Regions from separate parts of the Novosphingobium sp. BL-S-20 genome, predicted to be linked through region 2. Evidence: riboswitches for the same ligand, from Rfam matches in the RefSeq annotation. Region 2 holds a riboswitch; the other holds the start of a gene.

Region 1 (7,073 bases), on a different replicon from region 2:
CAGGCGAAGAGACAGGGCATCTCCTGGACCGCCACGCCCTGAAGCGCGGGATCAGCCGCCTGCACCGCGCGCATGGCCTCTGCCAGCGCCGCGCCGCCGCGCTGGCCGTTCTCGTCCTCGCGCACTTCGGCGGAGTGTCGGCAGGTGTTGCACACCACCACGGAAGGGCCGGGTTCGACGGGATGCAGCATCAGAACCGGCTCCTCAGGCCCAGATAGACGGTGCGGCCAAGCGTGCCGTAGCCGCTCACGGTCTCGTATTTCTCGTCGCCCACGTTTTCGATACGTCCTTGAAGAATCAGGCCTTCCCTGACCTGCCACTGCGCGCGCAAATCCACCAGCCAGGCATCGTCCAGCGTCGCGGTGCCGGTCGCGGCGTTATAACTCTCGCCCGAATAGCGCGCGGCGATGCTGGCCCGCAGGCCCTGCGGCAGGTCCAGCCCTGCCTCGGCATTGGCCAGATGGCGCGGCACCCGTTGAAGCTGGCGGCCGTAAGTGCTGCTGCCCGAAGTGCGGTCCTCGGCCTCGATCCAGCTATAGTTGCCCTCGGCGAAGAGGATGCCCCACCGGGCCGAAGCCGTCAGTTCCAGCCCGCGCGCATGGCTGGCCTTGACGTTGGCGTAGTAACCGAAGCGCGTAGTCGTGCTGCCGGGGACGGTGCAGACGTCGGGCAGCACGCCGCTGGTCGGGCAATAGGCGAAGTCGATCAGGTTGTCGGTATCGCGCTCGAACCATGTCGCGGAAAGCCGCAGCACTTCGCCGAAGCCCTGTTCCGCGCCAAGTTCCCAGCCCCTGGCCTTCTCGGGCTTGAGGTCGCTCACGCCGTAGAGGCTGAACAGCTGGTAGAGCGACGGCGCCTTGAAGCCCTCGTCATAGCTGGCGCGCAGCACGGTGGCGCCGGCATTGGGCGTATAGACCGCACCCGCGCTGAACACCGTATTGCCGCCGAAGCGCGACTGGTGATCGTAGCGCGCGCCGCCGTTCATGGTCAGGCCCGCCAGCGGCGTCAACCGGAGTTCGCCGTAGACGCTGTCGGTATCCGCCCGTTCCGGCGTCAGCAGGTAGGGCACGGTGCTGTTGGCAGGAGAGGCAGTGGTCATCCGCTGTTCCTCGCGTTCGGCACCGAATACCGCCTGCACCGCGTCCGAGACGGTGTAGGTCCCCTGATATTCGAAGCGGCGCACGCGGCCATGGGCATCGAACGTGAGCTGGCGGAGGGACCGGGCGGGGTCGTAGTTCTCGCGGTCGGTCTCGGTCTGGAGCACGGCCACGCGGTTCGCCAGCCTGCCGTCCAGCAGCGCGAAATTGAGACCGGCATAGCCCGACCATTCCCTAGTCCGGCCATAGGCAAGCGAATCCCCTGCGATGCCGTCGAATTCGTTCTTCGAATCCGACCAGTAGCCGCGCAAGTCCAGCGAGACGCCAGGCGCGACGCGCAAGGTCAGGGTGCCGCTGGCGGAACTGCGCCGGTAGCCGTCGTCCTCGCTGCCGTTGGAGCGGGCCGAGATGCCGTCCGTGGTGAAGCGCGAGGCGGCGAGGCGCCAGTCGATCGCCTCGGATGTGCCGCCCACCCCGGCGCGGGCAGAGACGGTGTCGTGGGTCCCGGCCTCTACCGCGAAGCTGCCTTCGAGCGGCTCGACCGGGCGGCGGGTGCGCACGTTGCCGACGCCGCCGATGGCATCGCTGCCCCAGAGGATCGACTGCGGCCCGCGCAGAATCTCGATCCGCTCGGCATCGTCGACGAAGAAGTTCGCAAAACCGTAGCCGCCCGCAGTGGAGGACGCATCGGACAGGCGCATGCCGTCGATCACCATGACCGTCTGCCCGGCGTCGGCACCACGAATGCGCAGCGAGGTGGTGGTGCCGTAGCCGCCGTTGCGCGACAGGCTGATGCCCGGCGTGCGCAGGAGAATGTCGGTCAGTGCGATCGGCTGGGCGGCGACGATCTGCGCGTCGTCGAGCACGGTGACGCTGTCGGCCACGCGATCGGCGGCGACCGGAGTGCGCAGCGCGCTGACGACGATGCGGTCATGTTCCTCGGAGGCATCGGCCTCCTCGGCCTGTGCGGCCATCGGGGAGAAAGCCAGCGCGAGAGCGAGAGTGCTGGCGGCGGAAATTCGGCAGTTCACGGCATGTCCTTCAGGCGAGCATCGAACCCGGCCGGACCGACGTGCAGGCAAAGGACATGTGATCGCGGCAGGCGACGACAGGCCCTTTCGCACCGCGAGACGGCACGGCAGTGGCTGTCGCTCGGCGAGGTATGGCCCCGTTCGCCCGGCTCACCCTGTCCGGTCGAAGAACGACTGCGGCAGGCAGGTCTCCTGGCTCACGGGTCAGTGCCGGTTCAGCCGCCTTCTCGGGAGCTTGCACCCCCAATGGCGAAATGGCCGAACGGCTCGCCGCTTACAGTTGCAGGGGCAGCCCGGGCCTTGAACCCGCGTTCCCTTTTGATCCCCTCGCGGGGAACCTGTCGCAGGCGTGGCCTTATCCCGCCGGGGTGGCCCGTGCAAGTAGGGGGCAGGCCCGGTGCTTGCGCAGGCCGGCGAAGTGCCATAGTCCCACCGCCGCAAAGGGTGCCCGCCAGGGCTTAATCGGGAAGTCCGGACTGCGGGGATAGCCGCGGCGACCGGCACTGCTCCCGCAACTGTCACCGGGGATGCGCCCCGCCACCATGCCATTGGAGCCGTTCGGCTTCGAGAAGGCGGCGGAAGGCGCGAAGAGCCGGCAAGTCAGGAAACCGGCCCTTCGCCGTCGATCCTTCGCGCGGGCGGGATGTACCGGGCGAACGAGGGCCGCTTCCCGTGGGGGGAAGCCCCCTTCGCGTGACGACATGCGTGCGTTTGCGCCGAAGGGGGAATGAAGATGCGCCGCTGCCTTGCCTGCCCGTCCGGGCGATATTCATGACCGGCCCGATGGCCGGCTGCCCTGCCCTGCTCGTCACCGCGCCATCGTCGGGACAGGGCAAGACCCTCGTCACCGCCGCCCTCGCCCGCCGCCATGTCCGGGAAGGACGGCGAGTGCGGATATTCAAGTGCGGGCCGGACTTCCTCGATCCGATGGTGCACGAAGTGGCCAGCGGCGCGCCGGTCCATCAACTCGACCTGTTCATGTGCGGTGAGGACCAGTGCCGCGCCCTGCTGCACGAGGCGGCGCAGGAAGCGGACCTGATCCTGATCGAGGGAGTCATGGGCCTGTTCGACGGCACTCCCTCCTCCGCCGACCTTGCCCGGCACTTCGGCCTGCCGGTCATGGCGGTGATGGACGGGTCCTCGATGGCACAGACCTTCGGCGCGCTCGTCCACGGCCTCGCCACCTACCGGGACGACGTGACCCTGGCCGCGGTGCTCGCCAACCGCGTCGGCAGCGAGCGCCATGCCGAACTGCTGGAGCGGGGCCTGACCACCGGCAAGACGGACGGCGTGCAATGGCTCGGCGCGATGCGGCGCGAAGAGGACATGGGCCTTCCCGAACGCCACCTCGGCCTCGTGCAGGCTGGCGAAGTCGCGGATATCGAAGCCCGGATCGACCGCGCCGCCGACTTGCTCCCCGAAAGCGCGCTCTGGCTGCCCGAGCCGGTGTCCTTCCCGGCGCCCCGTCCTGCCGCGCCCATGCCCGCCGCACTGGCAGGCAGGCGCATCGCCATCGCCCGCGACGAGGCTTTCGGCTTCATCTACCGGGCCAATCTCGACTTTCTCGAACAAGCCGGCGCACAGCTCTCGTTCTTCTCGCCCCTTCGCGATAGCGCCTTGCCGGACTGCGATGCGCTGTGGCTGCCGGGCGGCTATCCCGAGCTTCACCTTTGCGCACTCTCGTCAAATCGCGCGATGATCGAAGCGATCCGGGAGCACTTCCTGGCCGGGCGCCCGATTCTCGCGGAGTGCGGCGGCATGCTCTACACCTGCGAGCGACTGACGGATACGGCAGGCAGTGCCGCGCCGATGCTGGGCCTGCTCCCTGCAAGCGCGACCATGCAGAAGCGCCTGGTCGCGCTTGGCATGCAGGAAGCGGAACTGGAAGGCCATGCCGTGCGCGGCCACACCTTCCACTATTCGCGGCTGGAGACCGCCCTCGAACCCATCGCACTCGCCCGGACGCCGGACGGGCGCAGGGGCGAGCGGATCTTCCGGCAAGGCCCGCTCACGGCGAGCTACATGCACCTATACTTCCCGTCTGCGCCGGAGCTGATTGCGGACTTGCTGGGTCAGCCCGGAACGGCTGAGCAAGCCGCCCAATAACCCACTGAGCAACCCGTCGCCCCCGCGAAGGCGGGGGTCCCGCTATCTTGTCCGCGGCGCAGGAAGAAAGCAGGGTCCCCGCCTTCGCGGGGACGACGGGGAGGTTTGGTCAAGCGATCCTTTATCAGGCGATCGCTGGCAGCTTCGCCAGGTACTTGTCGAGCGTGATCGGATAGTCGCGCACGCGCACGCCGGTGGCATTGTAAACCGCATTGGCCACCGCCGCACCCACGCCGCAGAGGCCGAGTTCGCCCACGCCCTTGGCTTTCATCGGCGAGACCTTGTCGTCCGCCTCGTCGAGGAACACCACTTCCTGATGCGGAATGTCGGCATGGACCGGCACTTCATACCCGGCAAGGTCGTGGTTGACGAAGAAACCAAAGCGCTTGTCGACCGCCAGTTCCTCCATCAGCGCGCCGCCGACGCCCATCGTCATCGCCCCGATCACCTGGCTGCGCGCCGTCTTGGGGTTGAGGATACGCCCGGCGGCGCAGACCGCCAGCATGCGCCGCACCCGCGTCTCGCCGGTATAGGAATCCACCGCCGCCTCGACGAAATGCGCGCCGAACGTCGATTGCTGGAACTTCTTGCCGAGATCGCCCCATTGCATCGTCTCTTCGGCGACGAGTTCACCGGACTTCGCCGCTTCGGCCAATGCCGCCGAACGGTTGCCCGCGCGGACCTCGCCGTCGACGAACTGCACGCTCGCCGGGTCCATGCCGAGGCGCTGGGCTGCCATGTCGCGCAGCTTGGCGCAGGCTGCGTAGACGCCCGAGGTCGCGCTATTGGCACCCCATTGCCCGCCGGAGCCTGCAGAGGCCGGGAACGACGAATCGCCCAGCTTCACCCGCACTTTCTCAACCGGCAGGCCCATCATCTCCGCCGCCGTCTGGGCGATGATCGTGTAGGAGCCGGTGCCGATATCGGTCATGTCGGTCTCGACCGTGACCATGCCGTCACCCGCCAGCCGCACCCGCGCCGCCGATGTCATGTTGATATTGTTGCGGAACGCCGCCGCGACGCCCATGCCGATCAGCCAGCGCCCCTCGCGCACTTGCGCGGGCCTTGCGCTGCGCCGGTTCCAGCCGAACCGCGCGGCTCCGTCTTCCAGGCAGCGCACCAGATTGCGCTGCGAGAACGGGCGCTCCGGATGCTCGGGATCGACCTGCGTGTCGTTGAGCACGCGGAACTTCACCGGGTCCATCGCCAGCTTCTCGGCCATTTCGTCGATGGCGATCTCCAGCGCCATCAGCCCCGGCGCCTCGCCCGGTGCGCGCATGGCATTGGCTTCGGGCAGGTCGAGTTCGGCCAGCCGCAGGGCAGTCAGGCGGTTGGCACCGGCATAGAGCAGCTTGGTCTGCTGCGTCGCGCCTTCCGGGCCGCCGCCGGGCAAGTCGCCCGACCAGCTTTCATGACCGATCGCAGTGAGCCTGCCGTCCTTCGTTGCGCCGAGGCGAATGCGCTGGATCGTCGCCGGACGGTGCGTCGCATTGTTGAGCATGAGCGGGCGCGGCATCGCGATCTTGACCGGCCTGCCGCAAGCCTTGGCCCCCAGCGCCGCCATCACCGCATCGGCGCGCAGGAACAGCTTGCCCCCGAACCCGCCGCCGATGAAGGGCGAGCGGACGTGGACTTTCTCCGGCGGCATCTGGAAAGTCGTCGCCAGTTCGCGCTTGTTCCAGGCGATCATCTGGTTCGAGGTCCAGACCGACAGGGCGTCCCCCTCCCACCAAGCGATCGTGGCGAAAGGCTCCATCATCGCGTGGTTCTGGTCGGGCGTGGTGTAAGTCTGATCCACCTGCACCGGCGCGGCAGCGAAAGCGCCTGCGAAGTCGCCCGTATGCGTATCGGCATCGTTGCCGGTGAGCGGCTGCGCGCCCGGCTTCTCCTTCGCGAGATCGAACCGCCCCTGTGCGCGGTCATACGTGATCCGCACCGCATTGGCGGCGCTGCGCGCCTGCTCGAAGCTCTCCGCAACCACCACGGCGAGCGCCTGGTGATAGTGATCGACGTTCGGCCCGCCGAGCAGTTTGGCGGTGTTCATGTTGCCCTTGCCGAGCGGCTGCGCGTTCTCGGCCGAGACGATCGCCAGGACCCCCGGCATCCGCCGCGCTTCCTCGGCATTGAAGGAGGCGATGCGCCCCTTGGCGATCCCGGCGCCGATCACATAGCCGAAGGCGGGCTTGGCCGGAACCTCGCCATGCTCGTAGGCATAGGGCGCCTGTCCGGTGGTCTTGAGCTTGCCGTCCACGCGGTCGACCGCCTGGCCGATGACCTTCATCGCGTCGATGGGATTGGTGCCCGCAGGCGTGTCGAACTTCATGCCCGGTTCTCCGCGATAAGCGCCGCCAGCGTGCGTTCGGCCAGCGTCACTTTGAAGGCGTTTTCATGCGTGGGCCGCGCTTCGGCGAAAGCCGTCTTCACCGCCGCCCCGGCGCCGTTCCGAAGCTGCGCATCCGCTGCCTCGACCCGCCATGGCTTCGGTGCGACGCCGCCGAAAGCCACCCTCCCGCTGCCGTCCTCGTTCAGCACCGCGGCCACCGAAACGAGCGCGAAGGCATAGGAGGCCCGGTCGCGAACCTTGTGGTAGAAATGCCGTCCGCCCAGGGGCTTCGGCAGGGTCACGGCAGTAATCAGTTCGCCGGGCTGGAGCACGTTCTCCAGATGCGGAGTATCCCCCGGCAGACGGTGGAACGCGCCGATCGGCACGCTGCGGGTCTTGCCTGCAGCATCGACGGTCTCGACCGCGGCATCCAGCACGCGCAGGGCGATCGCCATGTCGCTGGGATGGGTGGCGATACAGGCATCGCTGGTGCCGATCACCCCGAGCGGGCGGCTG
Region 2 (7,073 bases):
CCGCGAGATCACTGAGGGGAAATCCCACTTAAAGGAATTGCGTTTCACTTCTGCCGATCTTCCGGCTAGGCTCAGCCATTGGCTTCAGGCAAACCACTGGCGGAAAAGGAAGAAGACGGCGTGCCTTACGGTCTGGGAAAGCATCGGCCTTTCATGGCCTTGGCGCTGGCCATCATGGCTCTGGCAGCACCCGGCGTGGCAGCACCGGAAAAAACGCGCGAGGATGCGGTTCTGGCGTTGCCGTCCATGCCGCTCCACGATCCCTGGATCGTCGCCGACCGGAAAAGCCGCACTTATTACCTCTTCACCGGCAATGACAGGGCCATGACCGGCAATGCCCGGCCGGGCACGATGGTCTACACCAGCCGCGACTTGCAGCACTGGACGAAACCGCGCGTGGTCTTCACCATTCCCGAGGACATCTGGGCCGATGCCGGGGCCTGGGCGCCCGAAGTCCATCATTGGAAAGGCAAGTGGTATCTCTTCACCACGCTTCACAACGAAGCCCTGCCGCTTCCGGGAGAGACGGCAGGGAAAGCCCGTCGCTCCACCCACTATCGCCGCGGCACCGTGCTTGCCGTGGCCGACCGGCTGGAAGGGCCTTATCGACTGCTGAACGAGGGCGCGCCGATCATCCCTCCTGCCGCCATGACGCTCGATGGCACCCTCCATGTCGAACCGGACGGCAAGCCCTGGCTGGTCTATGCCCACGAATGGCTGCAGACGACCGACGGCACGATGGAAGCCGTGCCGCTGACCGAGGCCCTTTCCCCCGCAGGCCCCGCGCGCACCCTGTTCCGTGCCAGCGATGCTCCCTGGGCCGCGGGCCAGAAGCAGCCGGGAGGCAAGATCGCCTATGTCACCGACGGCCCGCAGCTTTACCGAAGCCGCACCGGCAAGCTGCTGATGCTCTGGTCCAGCTACGATGCGAAAGGCTATGTCGAAGGGCTGGCCCGCTCCACCTCGGGCCGGGTCGAAGGGCCGTGGGAACAGCTCGGCACCCTCGTCGAGCGCGACAGCGGCCATGGCATGCTGTTCCGCGCTTTCGACGGGCGCCTGATGATGATCGTCCACCGCCCGTTCCGCAACGCGCGCGGCAAACTCTACGAGATGCGCGACGAGGGCGATCGCCTGACCGTTCTGCGCGAGGCCACGGAACTCGACGGCGAACGCGATCCGACCCACAGCTCCCGGACCACGGCTCCCTGATCTTCGCCTTGCGGTCTGCGCGCCCTGCGGCATAAGGCGCGCATGATCGCAGCGACCGTCACCCGCGAAACTCTGCTGGAAGCCGACGCCGACGCCCCCCGCACGCTTACCGACTGCACGCTCGACGAAGGCGACTTTTCCGGTCTCGATCTGGGCGACACGACATTCGAACGCTGTTCGCTGCGCCGCGCCCGGTTCGACGGCGCCAATCTCACCGGCGCCCGCTTCCGCCGCTGCCGTGGGCCGGAAGCGAGCTTCGTCCAGACCGACCTCAGCGATGCGGTGCTGACGGGATGCGATTTCAGCAACGCCCTGCTCCGCCGCGCCCGGCTGACTTCCGCGCGCGTCGAAGGCACCAAGCTGACCGGCGCGGACCTGACCGACGCCGGAGTGCTCGGCGCCTCGTTCGCCGAAGTCCTGTTCGCTTTCGCCCGCCTGCCCGGCCTGTCGCTGCGCAAGACGAAGCTGGTGCGGATCGACTTCTCCGATGCGGACCTCCGGAAATCCGACTTTCGCGGTGCCCTGTTCGAGGATTGCTCGCTGCGCAATGCCACGCTGGAAGGCTGCCGCTTCGAGCAGGCAGACTTGCGCGGTGCCGACCTCGGCGGCATCGAACTGCGCGATGCCTGCCTGTTTCGCGGCGCAGTGATTTCCCGCCTCCAGGCTGCCGAACTGCTTTCCCAGCTTGGCCTCGAAGTTCGCTGACAGGCGCAAGGCATCGCCCTCGCAGCGCTTCAACCGACTTGCACCGCGTCCCGCCCGGCGCTAACGAACCGCATCCGCCGCACTCGAAGGAGCGCAGCGGGCAATGATCGCGCCGGTGTTCCGAAAGGAACTTAAAAGGGAACGCGGTGAGAGGGCTTGCCCTCGAATCCGGGGCTGTCCCTGCAACTGTAAGCGGTGAGCGCGATGCACATCACGCGGCGGGCCAGACGCCCATGCCGCAGCCACTGGGCCGGACGCTAAATCCTGCGAGGCCTGGGAAGGCCGTGCATCAAGCGATGACCCGCGAGCCAGGAGACCTGCCGGCGTCCGGTCGCTCTTGCTTTGGTCCAGGGGATGGCCGGGGCACGGTGATTTCTCCGTCTGAGCGACGAACCCGCGGCAGGGGCCGCACGGTGCGCCGAACGGTCGTCCCAGTCACGGGCGCCCGGTCGCTCGGTGCGCCGGTCATTCGTTCGCGAACGGCAGTCCCCGGCCTAGAGCTCGCTTGGCGCCCGACAGGGGAATGAAATGAAGATCGCAACCGTTTCACACGCGGCGCTTGCCGCGGCGCTGGCGCTCGCCTGCACCGTGCAGGCCCATACTGCGCAGGCTCATGCCGAAGAGACTGATGATGCCGCCTCGATCGTCGTCACCGGGAAAAGCCTGGAGGAGACTCTGCCGCAGGAACTCTCCCGCTACGGCAACGACGTGGCCACCGTCAGCGAGAAGCAGATCAAGGACAGTGGCGCCGTGGACGTGACCAAGGCGCTGGAACAGGTGCCCGGCCTCTACGTGCGCGGCCGCAATGGGCCGTTCACCTATGTCGACGTCTCGCTTCAGGGATCGCGCACGCAGGACGTGCTCTGGACGATGGACGGCATCCGCCTCAACAACCGCCTCTACGGCGGCACTTCGCCCAACGATACCCTGCCCGCCAGCATGATCGAGCGGATCGAGGTGCTGCGCGGCGGCGAAAGCCTGTTCTACGGCACCCAGGCCTCGGCAGGGGTCATCAACGTGGTGACGCGCGGCTTCACCGACGATCTGAACGGCCAGGTCAATGCCTCGGCGGACAGCTGGGGCGGCACCACGCTGGACGGCTATCTGCGCGGCGCCGTGGGCGACCATCGCTTCGTGGCCTATGCCTCGCACAATCGCTCCGAGGGCTACCTGCCCTTCAGCGCCTACCAGCCGAGCCTGACCGACCGGCACCTCGGCTACGACCTCTGGTCGGCCGGTCTCAAGTACCAATACGAGATCGCTCCCGACCTCGCGCTCAATGCCCAGTACCAGCATACCGAGGCGAAGCTCGACAACCTCTCTCCCACCCGCATCCGCGAAAGCCGCAATGACCGCAACGAGGAGATCGCCAGCCTGCGGCTCGACTATACCGGCAGCGACACCGTGCAGTTCTTCCTCAAGGGCTATTTCCACGACTGGAGCACGGCCTATGTCCAGATTCGCAACTCGCTGCCCGATCATGATCCCCAGGTGATCTATCCGGCGGGCACGTTCTGGGGCTACCGCGACTGGGGCGGCAGCGCGGTGGCGAAGCTGCACCTGCATCCCGGCCTCGAATACCTGCTGGGCTACGACTTCCAGAACTTCAGCGGGCGAGACGACGTGCTGCTGATCGCCCCCACCAGCGAACAGGTCCATGCCGGGATTTTCCAGGTCCGCACTACCGACGAGATTTCGTCGAAGGGCCGCCTCGCCGCGGGCCTGCGCTACAACCGCACGGACGGCGCGAAGAAGACGATCTGGAACGTCTCGGGCCGCTACGATTTCGCCGATGCCTTCTATGTGGAGGCGAATGGCGGCACGTCGTTCGTGCTGCCCGACGCCTCGCAGCTCTACGGCAACGATCCCTGCTGCGAGACCGGCAATCCCAACCTCAAGGCCGAGCAGAGCCTCAACCTGAACCTCTCGGGCGGCGGCGTGCTGCCGCTGGGTGCTGCGCAGCTGCGCTGGAAGACGACTTACTTCAACCGCCGCATTAGCGACATGATCGATACGACTTACGACGACCCGGCCTTCCCGAACGGCACTTACGCGAACCTCGACGGCAAAGTCCGCTCGCAGGGCGCGGAACTGGAACTGGGCGCCGAGCTGCCCGGCGGCTGGAATCTCTCGGCCAGCTATACTTACGCCCGCGTGCGCGAGAAGGGCACATCGACCCAGCTCAACCGCAACCCGAAGCAATATGCCAAGGCTAGCCTTGCCTATGCTCCGGAGGACAGGCCCTTCGGCGCCAGCCTCAACCTGAACTGGATCGGCGATGTCTGGTCGACCGCTTCGGGCTTCGGCCGCCGCAACTACGGCAATTACGCGCTCGTCGATTTCGGAGCCTATCTCTACCTCGACGGCGCAGCGCGGCGGAACCGCTTCGGCGTCAATGTCGAGAACCTGTTCGACAAGGAATATGCGACGCGCGGCTATTCTTCCGCCGTGACCGACCAGGGCGCACTCGACGGCAGCAACAGCCGGTTCCTCTACTTCAACCGGGGCGTGCCGCGCACGCTGCGGATGAGCTACGGGCTGAGCTTCTGAGGCCATGACCACGCTCCAGCCTCGGGTGCCTGCGCCCCCGCCAAAGCGCTCTCGCAGCCTTTTGCCGCGCCCCGTCCTCGTGCTTCATCGCTGGCTCGGCGTCTTCGTCGGCCTGCTGATGACGATCTGGTGCCTTTCGGGCTTCGTGATGATCTACGTGGACTATCCGAGGCTGGAGCCCGCCGCGCAGTTGCAGGGGCTTGCTCCCCTGCAACTGCCGCCGGTGGAGACCTGGAGCGCGGTAACCTTGCCGTCCGACCTGCCGATCACCTCCGCCCGCGTCGAGATGCTGGCAGGCAGGCCGGTCCTGCGTGTGGTCCCCGCAAGCGCACCCGACCGTCCGATCCCGCAGATGCGCGCGATCCCCGATGCGATCGACCTCGCGACCGGGCAGCCGCTCGCCCCGCCCGGAACCGCGCAAATCCGCCGGATCGCGGCCGACTTCGCGCAGGGCCACGCCGTCGCGGGCGCGCCCGCCGTCCCCGCCGAGACCGGCATCGACCAGTGGACCGTCCAGACCTACCGGCGCAATGCCCCGCTCTACCGCGTCGATTACGACGATGCGGCGGGAACCGAGATCTACATCTCGGGCAAGTCCGGCGAAGTCGTGCAGCAGACCATCCGCTTCCAGCGCTTCTGGAACTGGCTGGGCGCGGTGCCGCACTGGCTCTACCCGACGATCCTGCGGCAGGACGGTGCCTTGTGGAACGAAGTCGTCGTCTGGACCTCGCTCGCCGGATGCTTCCTCACCGCGACCGGCATCTAGGCGGGCCTCGCCCGTCTGCGCCGCAAGCGCGACGGCAAAGTGGGATCGCCCTATCGCGGTCTCTGGTGGTGGCACCATGTCTTCGGCCTGTTCTTCGGCCTGCTGACCCTGGCCTGGGTGGCCAGCGGCCTGTTCTCGATGAACCCCTGGGGTTTCCTCGATTCCCAGGCCGGTCTTGCCGAACGCGAAAGACTGGCCGGACCGATGCACTGGGACGACGTGCGGCAGGCCCTGTCTGCCCTGAACCACCTCCCCGCCGAGACCCTGCGCATCGAGACCGCGCCGCTCGGCGGCCGGACTTTCCTGCTCGCTACGGATGCCCCCGGCGGAACGCAGCGCTTCGACATCCAAGGGCGGCCCGCCCCGCTCTCCGAACGGGAACTGCGCGCCGCGCTTTCCGGCAAGCCGCCGCTCGCGGCGCTGGAACTGATGGAGGAAGAGGACGCCTATTATTACAGCCACCGCGCCCCGGCCCCGCTGCCGGTCTGGCGGGCGAGGCTGGCCGATGCGGAGACGACGCGGCTCTACATCGATCCGGTCAGCGGACGCCTGCTACGCGCTTTCGACCGTAACGGACGCGGCTTTCGCTGGCTACAGGACGGCCTCCACAGCCTCGATTTTCCCCTGCTGCGCAAGCGCCCCTGGTGGGATTTCCTCGTCCTGCCGCTGCTGGCGGCGGTTACGCTGGTCTGCGCCACGGGAACCTGGATGGCCTGGAACAAGGCCAGCCGCGATCTGCGCAAGTTCCGGCGAAAACTGGGCCGCCGCCTGCCGCGTTGAGGGGCTGGAAAGGAGGCAAGGAAAAAGGACCGCCCGGGGGGCCGAGACGGTCCTTTCCTCGAGGACGGCACCGCTCATTTGGGGCGAAGCGGAGCCGCGAGGGCGCCCTTAGCCTTCGTGCAAATTTGCACAATAGGGGCATTCGACGACTTGGTACTGGGGCGCGGCGAAACGTCCTACCCCTCCCTCGCCCCATCTAGCGGCGGCTCTCCAGCGCCGCCGCGATCATCCGCACGAGATCGCCGATCGGCTCCTGCTCCTCACGCGCATAGAGCGAGACGACCATCGGCGGCGCCTCGCCCATGCCGGTCAGCCGCCGCACCCCGTGGCCCTGCGTGACCGCCAGCGGCAGCAGCGACACCCCCATGCCCGCGGAAACCGCCGCCAGCACGCTTTGCAGGCTGCTGCCGGAGAAGGCCACGTACCAGCGCCGCCCGACCGCTTCGAGTTCGCGGAACATCGTGTCGCGGTAGAGGCCGCCGGTCGGGAACGTCACCAGCGGCAGCGGATCGCGCGTCTCGACTTCATGCGCGGGCGCGGCGAACCAGCCCAGCGGCTCGGGAAAATTCGCGCGGCAATCGGGATCGGGCTGGTCCTCTTTGACCACGACGATATCGAACTCACCCTGCCGGTAACGCGAAGCGAGATCGCGGCTAAGTCCGGTCACGACATCCAGCCTGATCCGGCTGCTCCCCGCCGCGAACCGTGCCAGCCCCTGTGCGAGCGCGAGCGTCGCGAGGTCCTCCGGCAGGCCGATGGAGATCGCCGCCGTTCCCGCCGGATCGCGCAGCAGGCTCTGCGCTTCCTCGTCGAGCTGGAGGATACGGCGGGCATGGCCGAGCAACCGTTCGCCCAGCGGGGTCGGGCGGACCGGACGGGCGGCGCGGTCGATCAGCGGATGGCCGGACAATTCCTCCAGCCGCCCCAGCTGCTGGCTGATCGTCGATTGCGTCATGCCCAGCCGCTCGGCGGCGCGAGTGAAATGGCCGGTATCGGCAATGGCGACGAAACTGCGGAGAAGCCGGGGGTCGAGCATGATTCATTCCTATATCGAATAAATATC

The links. A riboswitch is a leader RNA that binds a small molecule or an ion and turns the genes downstream of it on or off. The one in region 2 is predicted to bind cobalamin.
Region 1: it holds a riboswitch for cobalamin, as region 2 does, so the genes downstream of both, ACZ1II_RS20495 (TonB-dependent receptor plug domain-containing protein) here and ACZ1II_RS02250 (TonB-dependent receptor plug domain-containing protein) in region 2, are expected to answer to the same signal.

The regions. Positions count from the first base shown of each region.
Region 1 is NZ_CM145494.1:2,744,678-2,751,750, forward strand. Features, by position in the region: gene ACZ1II_RS20490 (DUF1636 domain-containing protein) at 1-191, opposite strand, end outside; gene ACZ1II_RS20495 (TonB-dependent receptor plug domain-containing protein) at 191-2,071, opposite strand; cobalamin riboswitch at 2,294-2,485, opposite strand; cobalamin riboswitch at 2,554-2,759, shown strand; gene ACZ1II_RS20500 (cobyrinate a,c-diamide synthase) at 2,900-4,234, shown strand; gene paoC (aldehyde oxidoreductase molybdenum-binding subunit PaoC) at 4,359-6,557, opposite strand; gene ACZ1II_RS20510 (FAD binding domain-containing protein) at 6,554-7,073, opposite strand, start outside.
Region 2 is NZ_CM145493.1:489,989-497,061, reverse strand. Features, by position in the region: gene ACZ1II_RS02265 (hypothetical protein) at 1-48, opposite strand, end outside; gene ACZ1II_RS02260 (glycoside hydrolase family 43 protein) at 79-1,209, shown strand; gene ACZ1II_RS02255 (pentapeptide repeat-containing protein) at 1,252-1,914, shown strand; cobalamin riboswitch at 2,013-2,253, shown strand; gene ACZ1II_RS02250 (TonB-dependent receptor plug domain-containing protein) at 2,443-4,464, shown strand; gene ACZ1II_RS02245 (hypothetical protein) at 4,526-5,230, shown strand; gene ACZ1II_RS02240 (hypothetical protein) at 5,270-6,010, shown strand; gene ACZ1II_RS02235 (LysR family transcriptional regulator) at 6,207-7,046, opposite strand.